3 regions of the Rhizobium sp. CCGE531 genome follow, and region 2 is predicted to be linked to each of the others. Evidence: predicted binding sites of a transcription regulator. Region 2 holds the regulator's gene; each other region holds the start of a gene.

Region 1 (7,608 bases), 2.0 Mb from region 2:
AGGCCCGGATGGGCAAATGATTTCGGCGGCCGGCAATACCGGGCCGCCCCTGCCCTGCCTTGAACCTCAGAGGTCGATGATGGTGCCGCGACCGTCGTTCCAGATGCGCATTTCGCGCTGGCCGTTCGCCTTTGTCTTGGCATGCACCGGTGCCGGCTTCATGCGCAGCGAAATCGCGCGGGCTGCCATGAGCACGGTCAGGATACCGCCGACGGCAAGCGTGACCGAAACGGTAAACAACGCCATGGCCGCAAACACGGTGATACCGGCAAGCGCGATGAACAGGGAACGGATATTCTGCATGGTCGAGACCTCTCTACTCCCAGCAATGTGGTCCTCTTCCTTTCCCTCTGCAAGAGGAGCATGGCTTTTTGTTGACTTGCCTGGCGATTAAAAGCGCGGCAAAACGGCACAATGAGCCAATCCGCGAGCCAAAATTCCCCTTCCCGTTCCGCCCGCCTGCGTCGGTCGGTCTTGAGCGTTCCCGCCAGCAATCGCCGCGCTCTCGAAAAGCTTACGAGCCTCGATTGCGACGCCGTCATCTTCGATCTTGAGGATTCTGTCTCGCCGGAAAAGAAGGCCGGGGCGCGGGAGAATTTGCGGGCCTTCTTCGCGGCTTCTCCGCTATCGGGCAAGGAGCGGATCATCCGCATCAATGCGCTTTCCTCCAATTTCGGCGCTGAGGACCTGGCGCTGGTGGTGGAGCTGCAGCCGGATGCGGTACTCTTGCCCAAGGTGGACGAGCCGCAGGACGTGATTGATGTCAGCGACAGGCTCTCCGAGGCCGATGCGCCGGAAAGCCTGCGGATCTGGGCGATGATCGAGACGCCGCGCGGTATTCTGAATGCGGCCGCGATCGCCGAGGCCGGGCGCACGGCGGGCAGCCGGCTCGATTGCTTCGTCGTCGGCCTCAACGATCTCAGAAAGGAAACGGGCGTCCTGCCGCATCCCGGCCGCGCCTATCTCGTGCCCTGGCTGATGCAGGTGGTGCTTGCTGTCAGCGCCTATGGGCTCGAGGCCATCGACAGCGTCCTCAACGATTTCAAGGATGCGGAAGCATTCGAGGCCGAATGCGGCCAGGGCCGCATCATGGGCTTTGCCGGCAAGATGCTGATCCATCCGACCCAGATCGAAGCGGCCAACCGGCATTTCGGCCCCGATGTAACAGCCATCGCCGAGGCCGAAGCCATCATTGCCGCCTTTGCCGAGCCGGGTGCCGATGCTCTCAATGTCGTGAACCTTAACGGGCGAATGGTGGAGCGGCTGCACCTTGTCCAGGCGGAAAGACTGGTTCATAAAGCTCACCTGATCGAGCAGCGCTCCATCGCCCTTCGACAGGCTCGGGGCGAGGGCTGATACGTTACGAAAGATGCTTTGATGAAACTCTATCGCTTCCTCACCGGTCCCGACGACGCGTCCTTCTGCCACAAGGTGACCGCGGCGCTGAACAAGGGCTGGGAGCTGTCGGGCTCGCCGACCTATGCCTTCAATGCCACGACCGGCCAGATGCAGTGCGGCCAGGCCGTCCTCAAGAACGTGGCCGGCAAGGACTACGATCCGGAGATGAAGCTTTCGGAGCAGTAAGCGGCGACTGAAATTCTTCGCCCTTCCCCGGCCGTCTTGCGGTCCGGCTGGTATCAGCGATCCGTCGCCTCTTCGGCGCTCTCCTCGATGCGCTCCATGTCCTCGTCGCTCAGGCCGAAATGGTGGCCGATCTCGTGGATCAGGACATGGGTTATGATGTCGCCGAGGGTTTCCTCGTTTTCCGCCCAGTAATCGATGATCGGCCGGCGATAGAGACGGATCTTGTTCGGCATATCCCCGGTTTGGGCGGTGTAACGCTCCGATATGCCGCGACCCTCGAAGAGGCCGAGCAGGTCGAAGGGCGTTTCGAGCGCCATGTCCTCGAACACGTCGTCATCAGGGAAATCTTCGATGAGGATGATGAGGTTGCCGGTGAGCGAGCGAAATTCTTCCGGTAGGTGGCTATAGGCCTCCATTGCCAGAGATTCGAATGTGCTGATGGAGGGCGAGTGACGATCCCGCCAGTTTTCGCTCTGGTCAACGCGAGCCATGAATGCTTCCTTCCTTGGCTGGTCATATAGAGACTTTGCGTGGCTTTTACGAGAGCGGATTAGAGCGTGATGCCGAAAAGTGTAAGAGCGGTTTTCGGACGACATCATGCTCTATTTATTTGATTTTAGGGCGGATTCAGATTTTGGGCCGAATAGGTCTAAAACCATTCGGCCTGAGGCAAAGGAATATTTTCTTATAAAAGGGTGTTGACTCTTTTCCCGACCTCTGGAATCCATAAGAACATAACAGGAACATTATCGATCTGGAGCTAACGTCATGGCCGAGTCCGCCGTGGCGCGGGAAACGCTTTTTGCCCTGCGTGAAACCATTGCCCGACTGGAAGGCAGGCCGATCCCGGCACTGGCGGCAGTGGCGCATGAGATGCCGGCGGCCAAGCCGGCCATGGGATCGGCAGGCATTGAAAAGCCACTGCCTGCCCAAGCCGGGCCTGCTCAGGCTAAGCCTGCTCAGCCGTTTCTTGCGACCGGCGTCGATGATCTCGACGCCGCTCTGCAAGGCGGCCTGCCGCTCGATGCGCTGACGGAAATCCGCTCCCTCGGCTTGCGTGATGCGGGGGCGGCGAGCGGCTTTGCCCTTGCGCTTGCCGCGCGGCTGCATGCGCAAGCTTTAGGCGCAGAGGCGGCCAAAATTCCGATCCTCTGGATCGGCGATACGGTCGCCACGATGGAGGCGGGCCTGCCCTATGCCATTGGCATCAGGAATTTCGGGCTGGAGCCCGAGGCTTTCCTGCAGGCTTCCCCGCGCAGGCTGGAAGACGCGCTCTGGGTGGCGGAGGCGGCGCTTGGGAGTGCTGCCTTTGCTCTCGTCATTCTGGAAGTGCGCGGCAATCCCTCGCGTTTCGGCCTGACCGAAAGCCGGCGGCTGGCGCTGAGAGCCAAGGCGGCGGGGCGGCCCTTGTTTCTGTTGCGACAGGGAGGCGAGGAGGAAGCGAGCAGCGCCCTCTTCCGCTTTTCCGTCGAACCCGCGCCGGCGCTGGCGCGGCCCCTGCCGGACGGATCGGTGCTTGGCGGCAGCATCGGTCATCCGGCCTTTCGTCTGACCTTGGAAAAGAGCCACAACCCGGCGCCTCTTTCCATAACCCTGGAGTGGAATGCCCATGACCGCCGCTTTGCCCCTGTCCCCGACGCTCAACGCCCTGCCCTTCCCGGCGAATACGCAGCGCATTCTGGCGCTGACCTTCCCGCATCTGCCGACCGACCGCATCGCACGCAAGCGCTGGGGTCTCTCCTGGCGTTCGACAGGCAGGCTTGAAGCGCCGCCGCTCGCCTGTGCCGGCAAGCTCAACAATGCCATGCGGCTCACCGCGCTCAACGAGCGTGCGGAGATGATCGGCCTGAAGCAGGGGCAGGGTGTGGCCGAGGCAAAGGCGATCTGTCCCGATCTCGATGTCGTCGAGGAGGATCCCGCCGCGGACCGCAAGCTTTTGGAAGCGATCGCTGACTGGTGCGACCGCTACACGCCGCTGGTGGCGATCGACGGCAAGGATGGCCTTTTTCTCGATATTACCGGCTGCGCCCATCTTTTCGGCGGCGAAGAGGCGCTGCTCGAGGATATATTGATCCGGATTTCCCGGCTGGGGCTCGATGTGCGCGGCGCCATTTCCTCCGCGCCCGGCCTGTCCTGGGCGGTCGCCCGTTTTGAGGAAAGCCGTGTTGTTCCTCCGAAAGCCATGGAAGAGGCCTTGGCGCCGCTGCCCGTGGCTTCGCTGAGGCTCGGCGAAGAGACCATCGCCGCGTTGCAGAAGCTGGGATTGAAGCAGGTGGGCGACCTTCTGGCCGCGCCGCGTGCGCCGCTTGCCCGCCGCTTCGGCGCGCAGCTGCTCCTGCGGCTCGATCAGGCCGTCGGCCTCGTCGAGGAGCCGATCTCGCCGCGCCGGCCGGTCGCGCAATTGTCGGCCGAGCGCCGGCTGGTCGAGCCTGTGCAGGCGGAAGCCGATATTCTCCAGCTTGCCCGCCAGCTTGCCGAAACGCTGAAGCCGGGACTGGAGGCGCGTGGTGTCGGCGGCCGCTCCTTCGAACTCCTGTTGTTCAGGGTGGATGGGGCGGTCTTCCGCATTGCCGCCGGCGCATCGCAGCCGCTGCGGGAGCCGAGCCGGATCGCCAACCTGTTCACGGAGCGCTTCACCGCCATTCATGACGATCTCGATGTCGGATATGGTTTCGAGATTGTCCGTCTCAATGTACTGCAGCATGCGCCCTTCGACGCGATGCAGGGCGATTTCGTCGGAGAAGGCCGCCAGGACGGGTCGCTCGCCGCTTTTGTCGACCGGGTGGCCGCGCGGCTGGGGCCGGATTGCCTGCAGGGTTTCGAATTGCGGCAGAGCCATATTCCCGAGCGGGCGGTACGGCCGGTGCCGGTCATGGATGTCCTTGCTGCTCGAAGACGGACGAGCGTCGACTATGCCGGCTACGGCTTCTTCCGCGGCGAGCGGCCGCTGCGGCTGTTTCGCATGCCGGAGCCGATCGAAGCCCTTGCCGCCGAAGTGCCCGACGGCCCTCCCCGGCAGTTCCGCTGGCGGCGTGTGATGCATCGGATCAACCGGGCCGAAGGACCGGAGCGGCTTTCGGCGGAATGGTGGGTCGAGGACAGGCAAGAGCCTGCCCGCGATTATTTCCAGGTCGAGGACGAAGAGGGCCATCGCTTCTGGCTGTTCCGCAAGGGGCTCTACGGCCAGACCGAGACACCGCCGAACTGGTATATGCATGGGGTCTTCGCATGAACGCGCGCCCGAGCTTTCACGAACCCGTGCCTTTCTTCGAGATCGGGGTGAGAACGAACTTCTCCTTTCTCGAAGGCGCCTCGCATCCGGAAGAAATGGTGATGCAGGCCGCCCTCCTGAAGCTTTCCGGATTTGGGATCGCCGACCGCAATTCGGTTGCCGGCGTAGTCAAGGCGCATGCTCATACCAAGGTTCTCCAGGCGAAATATGAAGACGTCATCAAGGAAAATCTTCTGCTTCGAGCCCAGGGGAAGCCGGAAAAGCCGTTCCTGAAGCCGGTTCGTTTCCAGCCTGGCGCCCGTCTGATGTTCTCGGATGGCACGCCCGATATCCTTGCCTATCCGCAGAATCGCAAGGGCTGGGCGCATCTCTGCCGGCTGCTGAGCGCCGGCAATCTTAGGGCCGAGAAAGGTTCCTGTCAGCTCGAAGAAGCCGACCTTATGGAATGGGGCGACGAGATGATGCTGGCGCTTGTTCCCGATGCGACAAGCGTCGAGACGCCGGAGGGGCAGGAAAAGCTGGAGCAGTGCCTGAAGCGGCTATGGATGCGTTTCGGCAGGAAGCTGCATATGGTTCTGTCGCCAGCCTATGATGGGCGAGACCGGCTGGTCTTCGCCACGCTCTCCATCATCGCACAGCGCAACGGGGTGCGGCTGATCGCCAGCAACCAGCCGCTCTATCACGCAACCGAGCGCAAGCCGCTTGCCGATATCGTCGTTTCGATCCGCGAGCATGTGCCGATCGCGCAAGCCGGCTTCAAGCTGGCGGCCAATGCCGAGCGCTTTATGAAGGACGCTGCCGAGATGGCGCGCCTTTTCCGGGATTATCTAAAGGCCATCGCCAATACGCAGAAGTTTTTTAGCCGGCTGTCTTTTTCTCTGGATGAGCTGAAGCATAATTATCCCGACGAAAGCATTGATGGCGAGACCGTCGCGGAGACGTTGAAGCGACTGACGTGGGAGGGGGCCAGGTCGCGCTTTCCTGAAAAGATCCCTGAAAAGGTCTCGATGCAGATCGAGCATGAGCTCGAGCTCATCCGCGAACGGCAATACGAGCCTTACTTCCTGACGGTGCATCGGATCATGGAGTTTGCCCGTAGCCAGAATATCCTGTGCCAGGGACGGGGATCGGCGGCCAATTCGACGGTCTGCTATTGTCTTGGGATTACCGAGGTCAATCCGGAAATAACGACCCTGCTCTTCGAGCGCTTCATATCGACGGAACGGGAAGAGCCACCGGATATCGACGTCGATTTCGAACATGAGAAGCGCGAAGAGGTCATTCAGTTCATCTACAGACATTACGACAAGGAGCATGCCGGGTTGACGGCGGCGGTCACCAGCTATCGGGCGCGCTCGGCCGGCCGCGAGGTGGCGAAAGCCTTCGGCCTGTCGGAGGATGTGCAGTCTGCCCTTGCGAGCGGCGTCTGGGGCTGGTCGACGGAAGAGCTGTCCGAGCGCGAGGCGAAGATTGCCGGCCTCGATCTCAAAGACAAGACAACACGGAACGTCCTTTCCTACGCCTCGACGCTGATGGGGTTTCCGCGGCATCTGACCCAGCATGTCGGCGGTTTCGTCATCACCCGGGATCGATTGGACGAAGTGGTGCCGATCATGCATACGGCGATGGACGATCGCTACATGATCGAGTGGAACAAGGACGATCTCGACAATCTCAACATACTAAAGATCGACGTGCTCGCGCTCGGCATGCTGACCTGTCTTGCCAAGGCTTTCGATCTGCTGCTGCTGCATTACGACGTGAAGAAGCAGCTCGCCGACCTTGGAAGCGGTGAGTATCCCGACCGCATACCGGTCTATGACATGATCTGCCGGGCCGATACGATCGGCGTCTTCCAGATCGAAAGCCGGGCGCAGATGAGCATGCTGCCGCGTCTGCGCCCCCGCGAATTCTACGATTTGGTCATCGAGGTAGCGATCGTCCGTCCCGGCCCGATCCAGGGCAATATGGTGCATCCCTATCTCAAGCGGCGGGAGGCAAAGCGGGCGGGAAAGGAGCTCGACTATCCGAGTGAAGAGCTGAAGGAGGTGCTGAAGCGCACGCTGGGCGTTCCCCTGTTTCAGGAACAGGCCATGCAGATCGCCATTACGGCAGCGGGATTTAAGCCTGCGGAGGCCGACAAGTTACGCCGGGCAATGGCGACCTTCAAGCGAACCGGGACCATCCATACTTTTGAGGAGAAGATGGTCGAAGGCATGGCTGCAAAGGGATATGACCGCGAGTTCGCCAAGAACTGTTTCGAGCAGATCAAGGGCTTCGGCGAATATGGCTTTCCCGAAAGCCATGCGGCTTCCTTCGCCCTTCTCGTTTACGCCTCCTCCTGGCTCAAGGCCTATTATCCCGATGTCTTCTGCGCGGCGATCCTCAATGCGCAGCCGATGGGTTTCTATGCGCCGGCACAGCTCGTTCGCGATGCGCGCGAGCATGGCGTCGAGGTGCGGCCGGTGGATGTCAATCGTTCCAGCTGGGATTGCCTGCTGGAGAAGGCGCGCTTCGACAAGGATGCGGTCGAGCCGCGGCATGCGTCGATGCGCGGGATCATCAGGGCGCAATGTGCCGTCCGTCTCGGCTTCCGGCAGGTCAAGGGTCTGTCCGAGGAGGAGATGAAGCAGCTCGCCGAGCGCCGTGGCGATGGCTATCGGTCCGTGCGCGATCTCTGGCTGCGTTCCGGGCTTGCCAAGGCGCAGATCGAGCGCCTGGCGGATGCGGATGCGTTCGGCTCCATCGGCTTGAGCCGGCGGGAAGCGCTTTGGGCAGTGCGGGCGCTCGAT
Region 2 (7,608 bases):
AGGAGCATCTCACGATAAGCCTTGAGCTCCGCATCACGATCGAATTCTGCGATCGGGCCGCCATTGGTTTCCTTGGCGGGCCTTGATGCTGTCTTACGGCTGGAAACGGTCGCGTTTTTTCGCGGCGCCATTCAACCCTCCCTGTGTGAGTAGCCTCGTTTTATGGTGAGGCGTAACATAGGCAAGATTGTTCGCCACAGCAATGCTATAATTGCATGGCTCATATTCTTCGCAAATTGTTGATATAACTTACAAAAAGTCGATTAACCTGAATTCGGTTAATTGCGGCTATTTGTTGAAGATGACGATTTCGTTCGCCTTGGAATAGGTCAACTGATAGCGCGCATATTGATCGAGCATGTCCTTGTCCAAGGAGCCGTCGCTCAAGAGCGTGACCTCCTTTTCAAGGTGCTCGCGCCTGCCGACGAGATCTGCCAGTTCCTTGGCGCGGTCGATGCGACGCTGCTCGAATACTTCGGTCGCCTTCAGGCCGTAGTCGCCATGGATGCAATGATAACCGAAATAGCTCACAAAGGCGATGGTGATGGCGGGAAGGATGAAACGCCCGAACTTTCTCTTCTTATGATACTTTGTCCACATACTCGCTCGAACGCTCTGGCTTTAAGCAATCCCGCTCCAAAGCCAATGCCGCTTCGGACAAGATCACATCAAATCAAACACCTAGAGCTAATGTAACCGGCAGAGATTAACCGTCCGTTGACTCTAACTGCGCGGCCCAACAAAAAACCGCACCCGAAGGCGCGGTTTAATTTCAGCGAATACTCTCGTCGCGGATCCAAGCGGATCCCGCTGATCAGGCATCAGCCGCGCAGGATGGAACGGCCGGCATACTTTGCCTGCGGGCCGAGCGCTTCTTCGATGCGGATGAGCTGGTTGTACTTGGCGAGACGGTCGGAACGCGACAGCGAGCCGGTCTTGATCTGGCCGCAGTTGGTGGCAACGGCGAGATCGGCGATCGTGGAGTCTTCCGTTTCGCCCGAGCGGTGCGACATGACGGCCGTGTAGTTGGCCTTGTGCGCGGTCTCGACAGCATCGAGGGTTTCGGTCAGCGAGCCGATCTGGTTGACCTTGACGAGGATCGAATTGGCAACGCCCATGCGGATACCGTCGCGCAGGCGGGCGGAGTTGGTGACGAACAGGTCGTCGCCGACGAGCTGGGTCTTCTTGCCGATCAGGTCGGTCAGCGTCTTCCAGCCTTCCCAGTCGTCTTCGGCCATGCCGTCTTCGATCGAAACGATCGGGTACTTGGCGGCCAGTTCGGCCAGGTATTCGGCCATCGCGCCGGATTCCAGCGTGCGGCCCTCGCCTTCGAGCACGTACTTGCCGTCCTTGAAGAATTCGGTCGAGGCGCAATCGAGGCCGAGGGCGATTTCTTCGCCCGGCTTGTAGCCAGCCTTTTCGATGGACTTCATGATAAAGTCGAGGGCTGCCGGGGCGCTGGAGAGGCCCGGTGCAAAGCCGCCTTCGTCACCGACGTTGGTGTTGTGGCCCTGCGATGCCAGTTCCTTCTTGAGGACGTGGAAGATTTCCGAGCCCATGCGCACGGCGTCGCGGATGGATTCCGCGCCGACCGGCAGGATCATGAATTCCTGAAAGTCGATCGGGTTATCGGCATGGGCGCCGCCGTTGATGATGTTCATCATCGGAACCGGCAGGAGGCGGGCATGAGCGCCGCCGACATAGCGGTAGAGCGGCAGGTTGGCGCTTTGGGCGGCAGCCTTGGCGACCGCAAGCGAGACGCCGAGGATGGCGTTGGCGCCAAGGCGCGACTTGTTCGGCGTGCCGTCGAGTTCGATCATGATGTTGTCGAGCTGGATCTGGTTTTCGGCGTCCATGCCGCCGATCGCATCGAAGATTTCCGAGTTGACGGCTTCGACGGCCTTCTCGACGCCCTTGCCATGGTAGCGCTTGCCGCCATCGCGAAGCTCGACGGCCTCATGCGCGCCGGTCGACGCGCCCGACGGAACCGCCGCGCGGCCCATGCTGCCGTCTTCGAGGTAGACATCGACTTCGACGGTCGGATTGCCACGGCTGTCGAGAATCTCGCGGGCGATAATGTCGGTGATTGCGGTCATGATAGCTTCCTGCTCGCTGGTTTATAAATCGATTTAAATCGTCTTAGTCGAAGGCACGGAAATTTCAATGCCGATCCGCGCGCCGATTTGGCACTCCTGCAGGCCGCGTAAAGCAAAATCATGTCAGCCTGTTGAATGCCTGATATTTCTTAGGCCTTGGCCACGGCGTCAAAGGCCAGCAGCTTTTCCAGAAGCCGCGGCATATCCTTCAGATAGACCATGTTCGGGCCGTCCGAGGGCGCGTTATCCGGGTCCTCATGCGTCTCGACAAAAACACCTGCAACGCCGACAGCGACAGCGGCGCGCGCCAGCGTCTCGACGAATCGGCGGTCGCCGCCGGTGGAGCCGCCCTGCCCGCCGGGCTGCTGCACGGAATGGGTCGCATCGAAGATGACAGGCGCGCCCATAGCCGCCATGATCGGCAGCGAGCGCATATCCGAAACCAGCGTATTGTAGCCGAAGGAGGCGCCCCGCTCGCACAGAAGAATATTCGGATTGCCGCTCTCATTGAGCTTGGCAAGCACGTTCTTCATATCCCAGGGCGCGAGGAATTGACCCTTCTTGACGTTGACAACACGGCCGGTCTGGGCGGCGGCAACCAAAAGATCGGTCTGGCGCGACAGGAAAGCCGGGATCTGCAGGATATCGACCGTCTTGGCGACGATGGCGCACTGCTCCTCCGTGTGAATGTCGGTCAAAACCGGAAAGCCATATTCCCTCTTGAGGTCGGCAAAGACTTCCATGGACTTTTCCAAGCCGATGCCACGCTTGCCTGACAGAGAGGTCCGGTTCGCCTTGTCATAGGAGGACTTGTAGACAAGGCCGATGCCGAGCTTACCGCAGAGCTCCTTCAGGACTCCGGCGACCATGAAAGCATGGTCACGGCTCTCCATCTGACAGGGGCCGGCAATCAGCGACAGCTTGGCGGCATTGGAAAAGAGGACCTTGGAGGCACCCTCGCCGACGGTGACTTCGGAATTCGTGCTCATGCTATCTCCTCGAAGGCGAATAATGCGCCCTGTCCGGGCGCCAGCCTTGCCAGTATACGATTGTTCTTACGCGTGTAAGTGACGCCGTTAGCAGTGAAATGCGACGATGTCACGGAAAGATCGCGCGTCTTGAAAAGGATTGCGCGTGCCCTCAGCCCGGGATCGCTGGTGTGAACCGGCAAATCGTAGAATGCTTCCATTCCTTCCGGCGTCAAAAGTTCGACATCGGCATTGGCAGCCTTGATCGTCAGGCCGAAGGAGTGCTTGATGACTCGCGGACCGCCAACGATCTCTTCGAAAAAGGTGCGATACGCCGCTGGTTTCAGCGCGGAAAGCGCCACTCGTGCGATGCCGGTCACGCCGTTTTCGTGACGCTCGAGCACGCCGCGGTCGGTCGGCAGCGGATTGATGCGCTGGCAGCAGAAGGCCAGGAAATCCGGCGCGCGCAGATCGGCCGCAAATGCGAGGCGAAAACCGGCCGTGGTTTCCGTTCCGTCCGGCATCTTCATCTGCCGGGAGAAATCCAGCATGCGTCCGGCCGAGATCGCCGCCACCTTGAAACGCTCGTCATCGCCGACGGCATCGTCCGTACCGAAAACCACGGCCGAAAATCCATCCTCGGCGACGCGGAAGCGATAGGCCTGGTCACGCGCAACGAAGACATTGCCGTCGGCAATACTCGTCTCGCATTGCTCCTGGGATGCCACGCCCAAAGGTTCGAGATAGGTCTTGTCGGCAAGGAAGACGCAGGCATTTTCGGTGCCGAACGGATGGCGGGCGTCCGGCGCCACCGTGAAGCCGAGCTTGCCCAGCCGTTCGCGCGCCAATGCGATGTTGACGGTCGGCAGCACGAGATGATCCAGCGGATGCGGCGACAAAGTCATGGTTCCCCCTGTTTGCCTGCAAAAGCAGATTTGCGCCCATACAAAGCTGAATTCAAGACGAAAACCAAGCCGTGAAGGCGCGCGACAATGGAAACCGGACGCAACCCTGGCAACTGGACCGCACTGATTCTCAACTGTAGCCGGCTTATGCGGCGGATCGTCGTCTTCATCCGCACATCAAGATCCGGAGATGGGCCTGAAGCGTTCACGAAACGAACAGAGCGGCATTTCTCATATTTATCGATGGATTAGCGCGGATATAACTCTCAAGGGTTTTCAGGCGATCCATTCGATGGCGGCAATTATTTGATCCGCCCGGCAAGGCTTTACCGAAATTTAAGCACTTGCGGAACACATATGGAACATATAGTGTCCGTTCTGGATTTGTTTCACGGTTTTTCTTGATTTGGGGTTCCAAGACGATGTTGACGCGCAAGCAGCAGGAACTGCTTCTCTTCATTCACGAGCGGATGAAGGAGTCGGGAGTCCCGCCATCTTTCGACGAGATGAAGGACGCACTGGATCTGGCATCCAAATCCGGCATTCACCGTCTGATCACGGCGCTCGAGGAACGCGGCTTCATCCGCCGCCTGCCGAACAGGGCGCGGGCGCTCGAAGTCATCAAGCTGCCGGAGGCCTATAATTCAAGCCTGCAGCCGCGTCGCGGCTTTTCGCCGAGCGTTATCGAGGGCAGCCTCGGCAAACCTCAGCCGGTCGCGCCGCCCGCCCCGGCAAAGGTTGCGAACGACGACCACAATAGTTCCGTATCGGTACCGGTCATGGGGCGCATCGCTGCCGGCGTTCCGATTTCCGCCATTCAGAACAATACGCATGACATTACCGTTCCCGCCGATATGCTCGGCTCCGGCGAGCATTATGCGCTCGAGGTCAGGGGCGATTCGATGATCGACGCCGGAATTTTCGATGGCGACACAGTCATCATCCGCAATTCGACGACGGCCAATCCCGGCGATATCGTCGTTGCGCTCGTCGACGACGAAGAGGCAACGCTGAAGCGCTTCCGCCGCAAGGGCGCCTCCATCGCGCTGGAAGCCGCCAATCCCGCCTATGAAACCCGTATCTTCGGGCCGGACCGCGTCAAGGTCCAAGGCAAGCTCGTCGGCCTTATTCGGCGCTATCACTGACCGGTGATTGTGGCGCGATCGGCGTGCCGGACTTGTCTGCGCGCCAATCGTAAGTTCGATGCCGTGTCCATGGTCGTCGAGGGTTTTCGAATGCTGCGGAAATGATCGGCGTATCGGCGCCGAGGGTCATTTCAAGAGAGCCGGTTCTTCGCAGTGTTGCGCCCGTTATGAGCATTGCGCCGGAACGGCAATGATCAAGCCGCAGCCGGATCGGCGTCACGACGATGTTTGCAGTATCGCAAGCCGGCGGCAGATAGGCGGCATTTTCGATGGTGACCAACATGGCGCCGTTATCAAGCATCGCCACGCACCATGCGCCTTTCTGACAGGCGAAGCTTCCCTGCATCGTCCTGTCGAGCGCTTCTTCCATTGCCTTGCGCACAGCATTCTGCTCTTCCCCGCTTAACCGGCGATGGCGATCGGTCGTCTTGTTGATCTGCGGAAGCCGGCTATCGCCAGGGAGAATGGTGGGCGGCTGATGTTCGGTTGCGACCAGTGCCTTCCGCCATTGTTCGAAAATGAAAGCCTGCGGCCTTTCGCGATTTGTGGCGAGTATATCGTCCTGCCGCAGCGCAACCAGGACACCATCCTCGGAAATCATCAGATCCGGCTTCGGCACGCCGGAGCCGAATGCCGCCACGCCGGTGGATGAGAGCAGCAACAGCAGGCCCAAATGGCGAAGCCGGGTCCGCAGCATGGTCATGATCAGGAAGCCGGCAATGAAGATCGGCAGCAGCCAGGCTGGCTGGCGGCCGAAGGTGATGTCGCCTCCCCAGCCAGCCACGGTTTTGGCGATCAGGATGACGAGTTCCAGTCCCTCTCCGGTGACTTTCCAAAACGGCCCGTCCAAGCCGAAGGGCATGAGCAGCATTGCCACCATGCCAAAGGGCATGACGATGAAGGAGACGACCGGCATGGCTGCGAGGTTGGCGGCGAGACCATATGTCGCCAGCCGATGAAAATGCTCGATCGAGAAGATGGCCGTCGATGCGCCGCCGATGAACGAGGTCGACAACACGCCGCCGAAGAAGCGCGAGACAAACAGCAGCGGGCTTAGCAGACGGATCCGCGAGAGAATGTTTTCGCGATGCCGCCGTCGTTTCCATAGCGAATAGCCCGACACCAGCGCCAGCGTCGCTGCATAGGACATCTGAAAGCTTGGACCAAGCACCTGCGACGGCGACAGAACGAGGATGACGATGGCGGATAGGGCGACATTGCGAAGGCTGAGCGACGGCCGATCGAAAAGCACGGCCACCAGCATGATCGCCATCATGATGAAAGCGCGCTCGGCGGATACGCCGAAGCCGGAAATAAGGTAATAGGCCGTTACCGTCAAAAGCGCGCCGAAGGCCGCGAACTTCTTGGTCGGCCAGGCCTGCGCAACTCCCGGAAACAAACTGAACAGATAGCGCAGGCCGATATAGAAGATGCCGGCCGACAGCGCCATGTTCAGCCCTGAAATTGCAATGATATGGGTGAGACCGGCAATTCGCAGCGACTCGGTCGTATCCTTGGAGATCGCACGTCGCTCATCGGTGACGAGCGCTGCGGCAAAGGCGCCCGTATCTCCCGGCAAGGTTTCCCTGATCCGGTCGCCAATGCTGTTGCGCAGGCCAGCAAGCCAGATATCGGCCTTATCCAGCAGCGGCTCCGCGAGATTATCACCAGACGGGGACAATCGGGTCGGGGTGCCGTAGGCGAAACCGTTCGCACCGATGCCATTGAAATAGGAGCTGAAGGCGAAATCGTTGAGGCCTGGCAGTGCCGGTCCTGCCGGCGGTGTCAGACGCGCCCTGCCCTGCATCCGATCACCGAGGTTAAACGGCTCCACCTGCTTGCGGACGAAGATCGTGATCCGTTCCGGCGAACGGCGAATTGTGGGCTTTTCCGTTGCCTCGACCCGGACGACATAGCGCCAGCCTCCATTGTCATAGGATTCGCGTCGCTCGATCCTGCCGGTGACGGTCGTCGTCACCGCAGAGTCGAGCATGACAGTGGAAGCCCGCCAGCTTTCCCATTGAGCCAGTGTCATACCGAGACAAATTAGCATGCCGGCGAAAAGAAGGTGGCGAAACAGCCTCCCCGCTTCTCGCCGGAGCGCGAAGCTAGCGGCAAAGACAAACAGGCCCGCAAGCACGGCTTGCGGCGGCGGATCGCTGCCAGCTTCAAACCAGAAGATCGCACCGAGACCCATATAGATCGGCGCGAAAAGGACGGCCCGGCCATGTGAAGCCTCCTCTTCGACCAGCCGGGCAATACTGCCTCGAATGCGGCCCGCGATCAAAAGGAAGCGCGATGTCAGCGGCGCCAGATCCTGCGTCCGCTCCCCTTGCGGTGCCTTGGCGCGGAGCACAATCGTCGCAACAGCAGGACGAAGCTGCGGAGGCGCAGCGACATCCCGACCATCTTCCCGCTGCTCCGCTGCCTCCAAATTAGGCACCCGCCGCCGCCCCCGCGTAAAACCACAGCTTTTGCGCGATTTTTGCCGTCA
Region 3 (7,608 bases), 410 kb from region 2:
CGATCTGATCGGCGTGCCGGTACAGATCATCGTCGGCCCGCGTTCGATCGCGAGCGGCGAAGTAGAAGTGAAGGACCGCAAGACCGGCGCTCGCGAGACGATGACGGTCGAGGCGGCGATCAAGCGGCTGGCCGGCTGATCGGCGATAGATAGGATGGAAGGCGAATGGCGGTGAGTGCGGCAGTGGAACAGCAGGAAAATTCGTTCAAGGCCGGCCCATCGTCTCGTCCGTTTTCCGGATTCGAACGGCTTGTCGCCTGGCGCTATCTTCGCTCCCGGCGCAAGGAGGCTTCGATTTCGGTCATTGCCGGCTTCTCGCTGATCGGCATCATGCTGGGCGTCGCGGCGCTGATCATCGTCATGGCCGTCATGAACGGTTTCCGCGCCGAACTCTTCAAGCAGATCCTCGGCTTCAACGGTCATGTCGTTGTACAGCCTATCGATTCGCCGCTGAATGATTATGCCGAGCTGGCAAAGAAGTTTGCTGCCGTCTCCGGCGTCACCATGGCCTTGCCGTTGGTCGAGGGCGAGACGCTTGCCTCCGGCCGCGGTGGCTCAGGCACCGGCGCCCTGGTGCGCGGTATCCGCGCGGAGGATCTGACGAAGCTCAAAACCGTTTCGGATCACATCGTTTCCGGTGACATGGTCGGCTTCGCGTCGGGGCAGGGCGTGCTGATCGGCAGCCGTCTCGCGCGGCAATTGGGCCTGACGGTCGGCGATCAGATTACGTTGACGGCGCCGGACGGCGATGTCACACCCTTCGGCGTCAATCCGCGCGTCAAGGCATACACGATCGCGGGTCTCTTCGAAGTCGGCATGTCGGAATATGATTCCTCCGTCGTCTTCATGCCGCTGGAGGAAGCACAGGTCTTCTTCAACGCCGAAGGCATCGTCGAGAAAATCGAACTTTTCATCACCAATCCGGACGATGTAGACGAGCTGAGGCCGAAGATCGAGGAAGCAGCTGGGCGTCAGATCTTCCTGACCGACTGGCGGCAGGTCAACGCCACCTTCTTCTCGGCTTTGCAGGTCGAGCGCAACACCATGTTCATGATCCTGACGCTGATCGTCCTCGTCGCCGCCTTGAACATCATCTCCGGCCTGATCATGCTGGTGAAGGATAAGGGCAGCGATATCGCCATCCTGCGCACCATGGGCGCGACGTCAGGCGCTATCATGCGCATCTTTTTCATGACGGGTGCGGCCATCGGCGTCGTCGGCACGCTTGCGGGTGTGATCCTCGGCGTCGTCGTCTGCTTGAACATCGAGTCCATCCGTCAGTTCTTCTCCTGGATTTCGGGCACCGTGATCTTCAATCCGGAAGTCTATTTCCTCAGCAAATTGCCGGCCCAGATGAATCTCGGCGAGACCGTCTCCGTCGTCGTGATGGCGCTGACACTTTCCTTCCTTGCTACGATCTTTCCGGCCTGGCGTGCCTCGCGGCTCGATCCGGTGCAGGCGCTGCGCTACGAATAAGGAATCCGCATTTGATGAAACGCAACGTCGTTCTCCAGCTCTCGGGCGTGGAGCGTCATTACGGGCACGGTGAGACGCGGCTGTCGATCCTGAAGAGGGCCGATTTTGCCTTGCACAGCGGCGAGATCGTCGCGCTGGTGGCGCCTTCAGGCACGGGCAAGTCGACGCTGCTGCATGTGGCCGGCCTGCTGGAGCATCCCGATGGTGGTGAGGTGGTCGTCAACGGCCAGGCCTGCGAAGCCTTGTCCGATGAAAAGCGCACGGCCGTGCGCCGCGGCGAGATCGGTTTCGTCTATCAGTTCCATCATCTGTTGCCCGAGTTCTCAGCGCTCGAAAACATCATGATGCCGCAGCTCATTTCCGGCCTTTCGCGCAAGGATGCAAGCGCGCGCGCCGCCCAGCTTCTCGACTACATGCGTATCGGTCACCGCGCCGATCATCGCCCGGCCGAACTGTCCGGCGGCGAGCAGCAGCGCGTCGCGATCGCCCGCGCCGTCGCCAACGCCCCGCTGGTGCTGTTGGCGGACGAGCCGACCGGCAACCTCGATCCAGCGACCGCGCATTACGTCTTCGATGCGCTGGAAGCGCTGGTGCGTCAATCGGGTCTTGCGGCCCTGATCGCCACCCACAATCACGAACTCGCCGCCCGCATGGATCGCCGCGTCACCCTGAGCGACGGCAAGGTGGTCGAGGTTTGATTGCTCGCTACGAAACGATCAGGCCACCACGATAATCCAGTTCGTAGGCCTTGCGCTCCCCGACCATGATTGCCTCATGGCCGATGAAGTGGTGGCAATCGCCCGTGCTGCGATCGATATAGCGACCATAGGCGTGCTCGAACTCGAAGCCGCCGAGAAAGCGCTTTTCATCCAGATAGAGGCGCAGCAGCGCCGACTTGATGACCATGCCGGCGCGGGTGCCGTCGATCAGATCTGGCTCGATGATATGGCCGAAATAATTCATGGCCCAGACTGGCTCGTCGTCATGCCAGACCAGTTCTTGTCCGGCGAAATCCGTGCCGCCGAAATAGCTGTCGAGATAGCGCCAGCGGCCGTTTGCGTAGCCGATGTCATGCGACCCGCTGCGGCAGGACGGCAGCCTCTCGCCATCGCCGACATAGGTCTCCGCCTTGGCGATGACAATAAAACCGTTCAGCTCGGCAAGATCCGGCATGACCCTCTCCAGTTTTGATGAGTGGGCACGATGCCATTCAATGCGCTGGTTGTAAAGAACAAAAAGAGAACAAACTGGATTAATGGCCGCTTTCGCAGGCTTTCTGGCCCAAATCGTCCTGCCAATCCTGAATGTTGACGGTCCTCGCTTCGGCCTTCAGCGTCTTGCCGTCCTTCGTCACCTTGCCGGTCAATACGTTATAGTCGCAGGTGTGACTGTTGTCCGGTTCGAGTGTATCGCGGGAACCATAGGTGTAACCGGCCACCACGAAGTTGCTGTTGCGATAGGCAAGCGTCAGCGTCTGTTGCCAGCGATCACGACCGATGGCGTCGTTCTGCGAGGCGATCGCGAGAGAACCGTTCGGCAAGGCTGAAATCGAGGGTTCCTGGCCGACCATCCCACCAGGCTCGACGCTGCCCCATATTTTGTTCGGAGCGCTTACGGCGAGCTTCAGCAAGGAGTGTTCGTCATCGCGCAGGTAGATATGGATGCCGATCGGATTATCGGCCTGATCGTCCGAGGCGGGCGCCACCAGAAGGGCGAGATCCGGTTTGCCGTCCTTGTTCCAGTCGCCGATCGCGGCATCGATGATGCGGCCGGGCGCGCCGGCGTCTTCGGCGCGGGCCGTGGTTGCAAGCGAAAGCAGAATGAGAGCGCAGGCAAGTAATTTCATCGTGATCTCCCTGTTCGCACCTCAATAGCGCCGGGCTGTTCCGGCGTCCATTGGAGAGCGAGAAAGTCGCGTGATGAAATTTATTGATGCTGCTATTGACTCTGGAACAAAAATGGAACAAAAAAGAAACATAACGAGTAAGGAGCGCGTAAATGACCGATATCATTCGAGACGTTGCAGCATTCACCTCCATCGTCATGTTCGTTGCCAGCTTTTCCCTCATCATGATGGCGATGTGAGTTTTATCCCCTGTATGCACATGCTGCTCCCGCTTTTGATGGGAGCAACTTCTGGACTTTACGATCCGCAATGTCGAAAATGCAGCCGATTCATTTGGGCATGCGGAAGGGTTTGAGATGGCGGATATGGGTGGCAGCGGCGCGGCGGCGCCGGCCGGCGAAATGCCGGAATTCGTGCACCTCAGGGTTCATTCCGCTTATTCCCTGCTAGAGGGCGCACTGCCGCTCAAGAAGATATTGGCCAAGGCTGCCAGCGACAGCCAGCCGGCCATCGCGATTACCGATACCAACAATCTTTTCGTTGCCCTCGAATTCTCGCAGAAGGCGGTGGACGAGGGTTTGCAGCCGATCATCGGCTGTCAGGTATCGATTGACATGGAAGATGGTGGCGAGAGCGAGAAGCGGGGGCCGCAACAGGCGCTGGCCAAATTGCCGTCCATCGTGCTGCTTGCCGCCACGGAAGAAGGCTATGAACGCCTGGTCGATCTGGTCAGCCGCGCCTATCTCGGCGGCGAAAGCAACGGCGCCATTCACATCACGAGCTCATGGTTGGAGGAGATCGGCACGGAGGGCATGATCGCGTTGACCGGCTCGCTGACCGGCCCGGTCGATATGGCAATGAAGGAGGGACATGCGGCACAGGCGCTCTCCCGCCTGCTGACCCTGAAGCGGCTGTTCGGCGATCGGCTCTATCTCGAATTGCAGCGCCACGGCACCTATGATCGCCGCCACGAGCAGAAGATGATCGCGCTAGCTTACGAGCATGAGATTCCGCTGGTCGCGACCAACGAGGCCTTTTTCCCGACGCGTGACGATTACGACGCCCACGACGCGCTGATGGCGGTGGCTCATAACGCCATCGTCTCGGACGACACGCGTTTTCGCCTGACGCCGGATCATTATCTGAAGAGCCGTGCCGACATGGCGAAACTTTTCGCCAATCTGCCGGAGGCGCTGGAGAATACGGTCGAGATTGCCCGCCGCTGCTCCTTCATCCTGAATACGCGCAAGCCGATCCTGCCGCGTTTCACCGGCGCCACCGATGATGCGGAGGAGGCCGAACGCGCCGAGACGGCAGAGTTGCGCGCCCAGGCTATCGAGGGGCTTGACCAGCGTCTCGCCTCGCTCGGCATGGCGCCGGGCTACGAGGAGAAAGAATATCGCGAGCGGCTGGAATTCGAACTCAGCGTCATCGAGCGCATGAAATTCCCCGGCTACTTCCTGATCGTTGCCGACTTCATCAAATGGGCCAAGCGGCATGATATCCCGGTCGGCCCTGGCCGCGGCTCGGGCGCGGGCTCGCTGGTCGCCTATGCGCTCACCATCACCGACGTCGATCCGCTGCGCTTCTCGCTGCTTTTCGAGCGCTTTCTCAATCCCGAACGCGTTTCGATGCCGGACTTCGATATCGACTTCTGCCAGGACCGGCGTGAAGAAGTGATCCGCTACGTGCAAGCCAAATATGGCCGCGAGCAGGTGGCGCAGATTATTACCTTCGGTTCGCTGCAGGCGCGCGCCGCCCTTCGCGACGTCGGCCGCGTGCTCGAAATGCCCTATGGCCAGGTCGACAAGATCTGCAAGCTGGTGCCGAACAATCCCGCCAACCCGACCCCGCTCAGCAAGGCGATCGAGGAGGAACCGCGTCTGCAGGAGGAGGCGGACAAGGAGCCGGTCGTTGCCCGGCTTCTCGACATCGCCCAGAAGATCGAAGGCCTCTATCGCCACGCCTCCACGCACGCCGCCGGCATCGTCATCGGCGACCGCCCGCTTTCGAAGCTGGTCCCGATGTATCGCGACCCGCGCTCCGACATGCCGGTCACGCAGTTCAACATGAAGTGGGTAGAGCAGGCCGGCCTCGTGAAGTTCGACTTCCTTGGCCTCAAGACCCTGACCGTCCTGAAGACGGCGGTCGATTTCGTCGCCAAGCGCGGCATCTCGATCGATCTCGCCGGCATCCCGCTCGACGACAAGACGACCTATGACATGCTTTCGCGCGGCGAGACGGTCGGCGTGTTCCAGGTGGAAAGCGCGGGCATGCGCAAAGCCCTTATCGGCATGCGCCCGGACTGCATCGAGGACATCATCGCGCTGGTTGCGCTCTATCGCCCCGGCCCGATGGAGAACATCCCGGTCTATAATGCCCGCAAGCATGGCGAGGAGGAGATCGAATCGATCCACCCGAAGATCGATTACCTTCTGAAGGAGACGCAGGGCGTCATCGTCTACCAGGAGCAGGTGATGCAGGTCGCCCAGGTGCTCTCTGGCTATTCGCTCGGCGAAGCCGATCTTCTGCGCCGCGCCATGGGTAAGAAGATTAAGGCGGAGATGGACCAGCAGCGCGAGCGCTTCGTCGACGGCGCCATTGAGAACGGCGTGTCGAAGGGGCAGGCCGACGTGATCTTCGATCTGCTCGCCAAATTCGCCAATTACGGCTTCAACAAGTCGCACGCCGCCGCCTATGCCATTGTCTCCTACCAGACCGCCTATATGAAGGCGCACTATCCGGTGGAGTTCCTGGCGGCGTCAATGACGCTCGATATGTCCAATACCGAAAAGGTCAACGACTTCCGCCAGGATGCCAAGCGCCTGGGCATCGAGGTCATCGCGCCCTCGGTGCAGACTTCGTTCCGCCATTTCGAGACGGGCGACAACCGCATCTATTATGCGCTGGCCGCGATCAAGGGTGTGGGTGAATCCGCCGTTGATCATATCGTCGAAGTGCGTGGCGATCAGCCCTTTGCCGGCATCGAGGATTTTTGCCTTCGTATCGATCCCAAGCAGATCAACCGCCGCGTTCTGGAAAGCCTGATCTGCGCCGGCGCCTTCGACTGCTTCGAGATCGATCGCGCGCAGCTGATCGCCGGCCTGGACCGCGTCATGGGCTATGCCCAGGTGGCGCAGGAAAACAAGCGCAGCGGCCAGCATGACATGTTCGGAAGTGCTGCGTCAGGCCCGGAAAAGATCGTGTTCCCGGCCTACACGCCCTGGCTCGCTTCGGAGCGGCTGCTTCGCGAATTCCAGGTACTCGGCTTCTACCTGACGGCGCATCCGCTCGATACCTACAAGAGCGTGCTCGACAAGATGCGGGTGCAGCCCTTCGCCGATTTCTCAGCCGCGGTGAAGCAGGGCGCCAGCAACGGGCGTTTGGCCGGCACGGTGATCTCGAAGCAGGAGCGCAAGACGCGCACCGGCAACAAGATGGGTATCTTCGTCTTCTCGGATGCGTCGGGCCAGTTCGAAGCCGTGCTCTTCTCCGAGACGCTCAACCAGTATCGCGATGTGCTGGAAGTCGGTAAATCCTTCGTCATCACCGCGCAGGCGGATGAGCGTCCGGAAGGCATCAGCCTGCGGCTGCAAACGGCGCAGTCGCTGGAGGAGAAGTCGCTGCAGATGCAGAAGGCGCTGCGCGTCTATGTCCGAGATTCCGGGCCGCTGAAGGCCGTTGCCGCGCATCTGAACGCCAGGGGCGACGGCCTCGTCTCCTTCATCGTCATCAAGGAGGAAGGGTTGCGCGAGGTCGAGGTGGCGCTGCCGGATAAATATCGCATCACGCCGGAGATTGCCGCTGCGCTGCGCACGGCGCCGGGCGTGATCGACGTGGAGCTGGTCTAAAGCGACTCCCGGAGAAGCGTTCTAGCCCTTCTTTCCGAGCGCGCCATTGTTGGTGATGGTGATGAAATCGGTCTCGTTGCCGGTTTCAGGGCCAACGCCGGTGTCGGAAATCGTCAGCGAAGAACCGGCCGTCAGCAGATCCTCGATGCGGTGGCGGACATCGTCGGGAATGGTGATGCGGCCAAGCGCCTGTCCGGCGGCATCGAGCGATTGCGATTGCTCTTCGCTAGTGATGCCGTACCGCTTCCTTGCCTGCTTGCTGAGATCTTCTTCGAGCGTCATGCCGAACCAGTCGGCCTTGCCGCTGATCCGGTCGATCGCGTTGGCGGTGAAGAAATGCACGCCGAGCGCCTCTTGCGGCTCGGCGATGATGGCGGGGCCTTCGAAGAGCGGCTTGAACTTCTGGCGGACCATGATCGCGCCGTTCGGCGGCTC

Evidence for each region. Region 2 encodes LexA, which represses DNA repair genes until DNA is damaged. Its sites were predicted from a motif close to TGTTCNNNNTGTGTTCNG; they were not measured.
Region 1: a site for LexA is predicted at 2,313-2,330, ahead of CCGE531_RS19385 (metallopeptidase family protein). Genes of this name have one in related genera too.
Region 3: a site for LexA is predicted at 3,425-3,442, ahead of dnaE (DNA polymerase III subunit alpha). Genes of this name have one in related genera too.

The regions. Positions count from the first base shown of each region.
Region 1 covers NZ_CP032684.1:3,990,823-3,998,430, reverse strand. The annotation lists gene CCGE531_RS19400 (hypothetical protein) at 67-303, opposite strand; gene CCGE531_RS19395 (CoA ester lyase) at 415-1,356, shown strand; gene CCGE531_RS19390 (DUF1737 domain-containing protein) at 1,378-1,584, shown strand; gene CCGE531_RS19385 (metallopeptidase family protein) at 1,638-2,075, opposite strand; gene CCGE531_RS34820 (hypothetical protein) at 2,353-3,348, shown strand; gene CCGE531_RS19375 (DNA polymerase Y family protein) at 3,389-4,816, shown strand; gene CCGE531_RS19370 (error-prone DNA polymerase) at 4,813-7,608, shown strand, end outside.
Region 2 covers NZ_CP032684.1:1,931,955-1,939,562, reverse strand. The annotation lists gene pdhA (pyruvate dehydrogenase (acetyl-transferring) E1 component subunit alpha) at 1-131, opposite strand, end outside; gene CCGE531_RS09435 (septum formation initiator family protein) at 289-600, opposite strand; gene eno (phosphopyruvate hydratase) at 822-2,096, opposite strand; gene kdsA (3-deoxy-8-phosphooctulonate synthase) at 2,246-3,085, opposite strand; gene CCGE531_RS09420 (VOC family protein) at 3,082-3,969, opposite strand; gene lexA (transcriptional repressor LexA) at 4,392-5,114, shown strand; gene CCGE531_RS09410 (ComEC/Rec2 family competence protein) at 5,095-7,548, opposite strand.
Region 3 covers NZ_CP032684.1:1,523,567-1,531,174, forward strand. The annotation lists gene proS (proline--tRNA ligase) at 1-139, shown strand, start outside; gene CCGE531_RS07470 (lipoprotein-releasing ABC transporter permease subunit) at 166-1,476, shown strand; gene CCGE531_RS07475 (ABC transporter ATP-binding protein) at 1,491-2,174, shown strand; gene CCGE531_RS07480 (DUF5680 domain-containing protein) at 2,182-2,649, opposite strand; gene CCGE531_RS07485 (hypothetical protein) at 2,729-3,322, opposite strand; gene dnaE (DNA polymerase III subunit alpha) at 3,679-7,173, shown strand; gene CCGE531_RS07495 (L,D-transpeptidase family protein) at 7,195-7,608, opposite strand, start outside.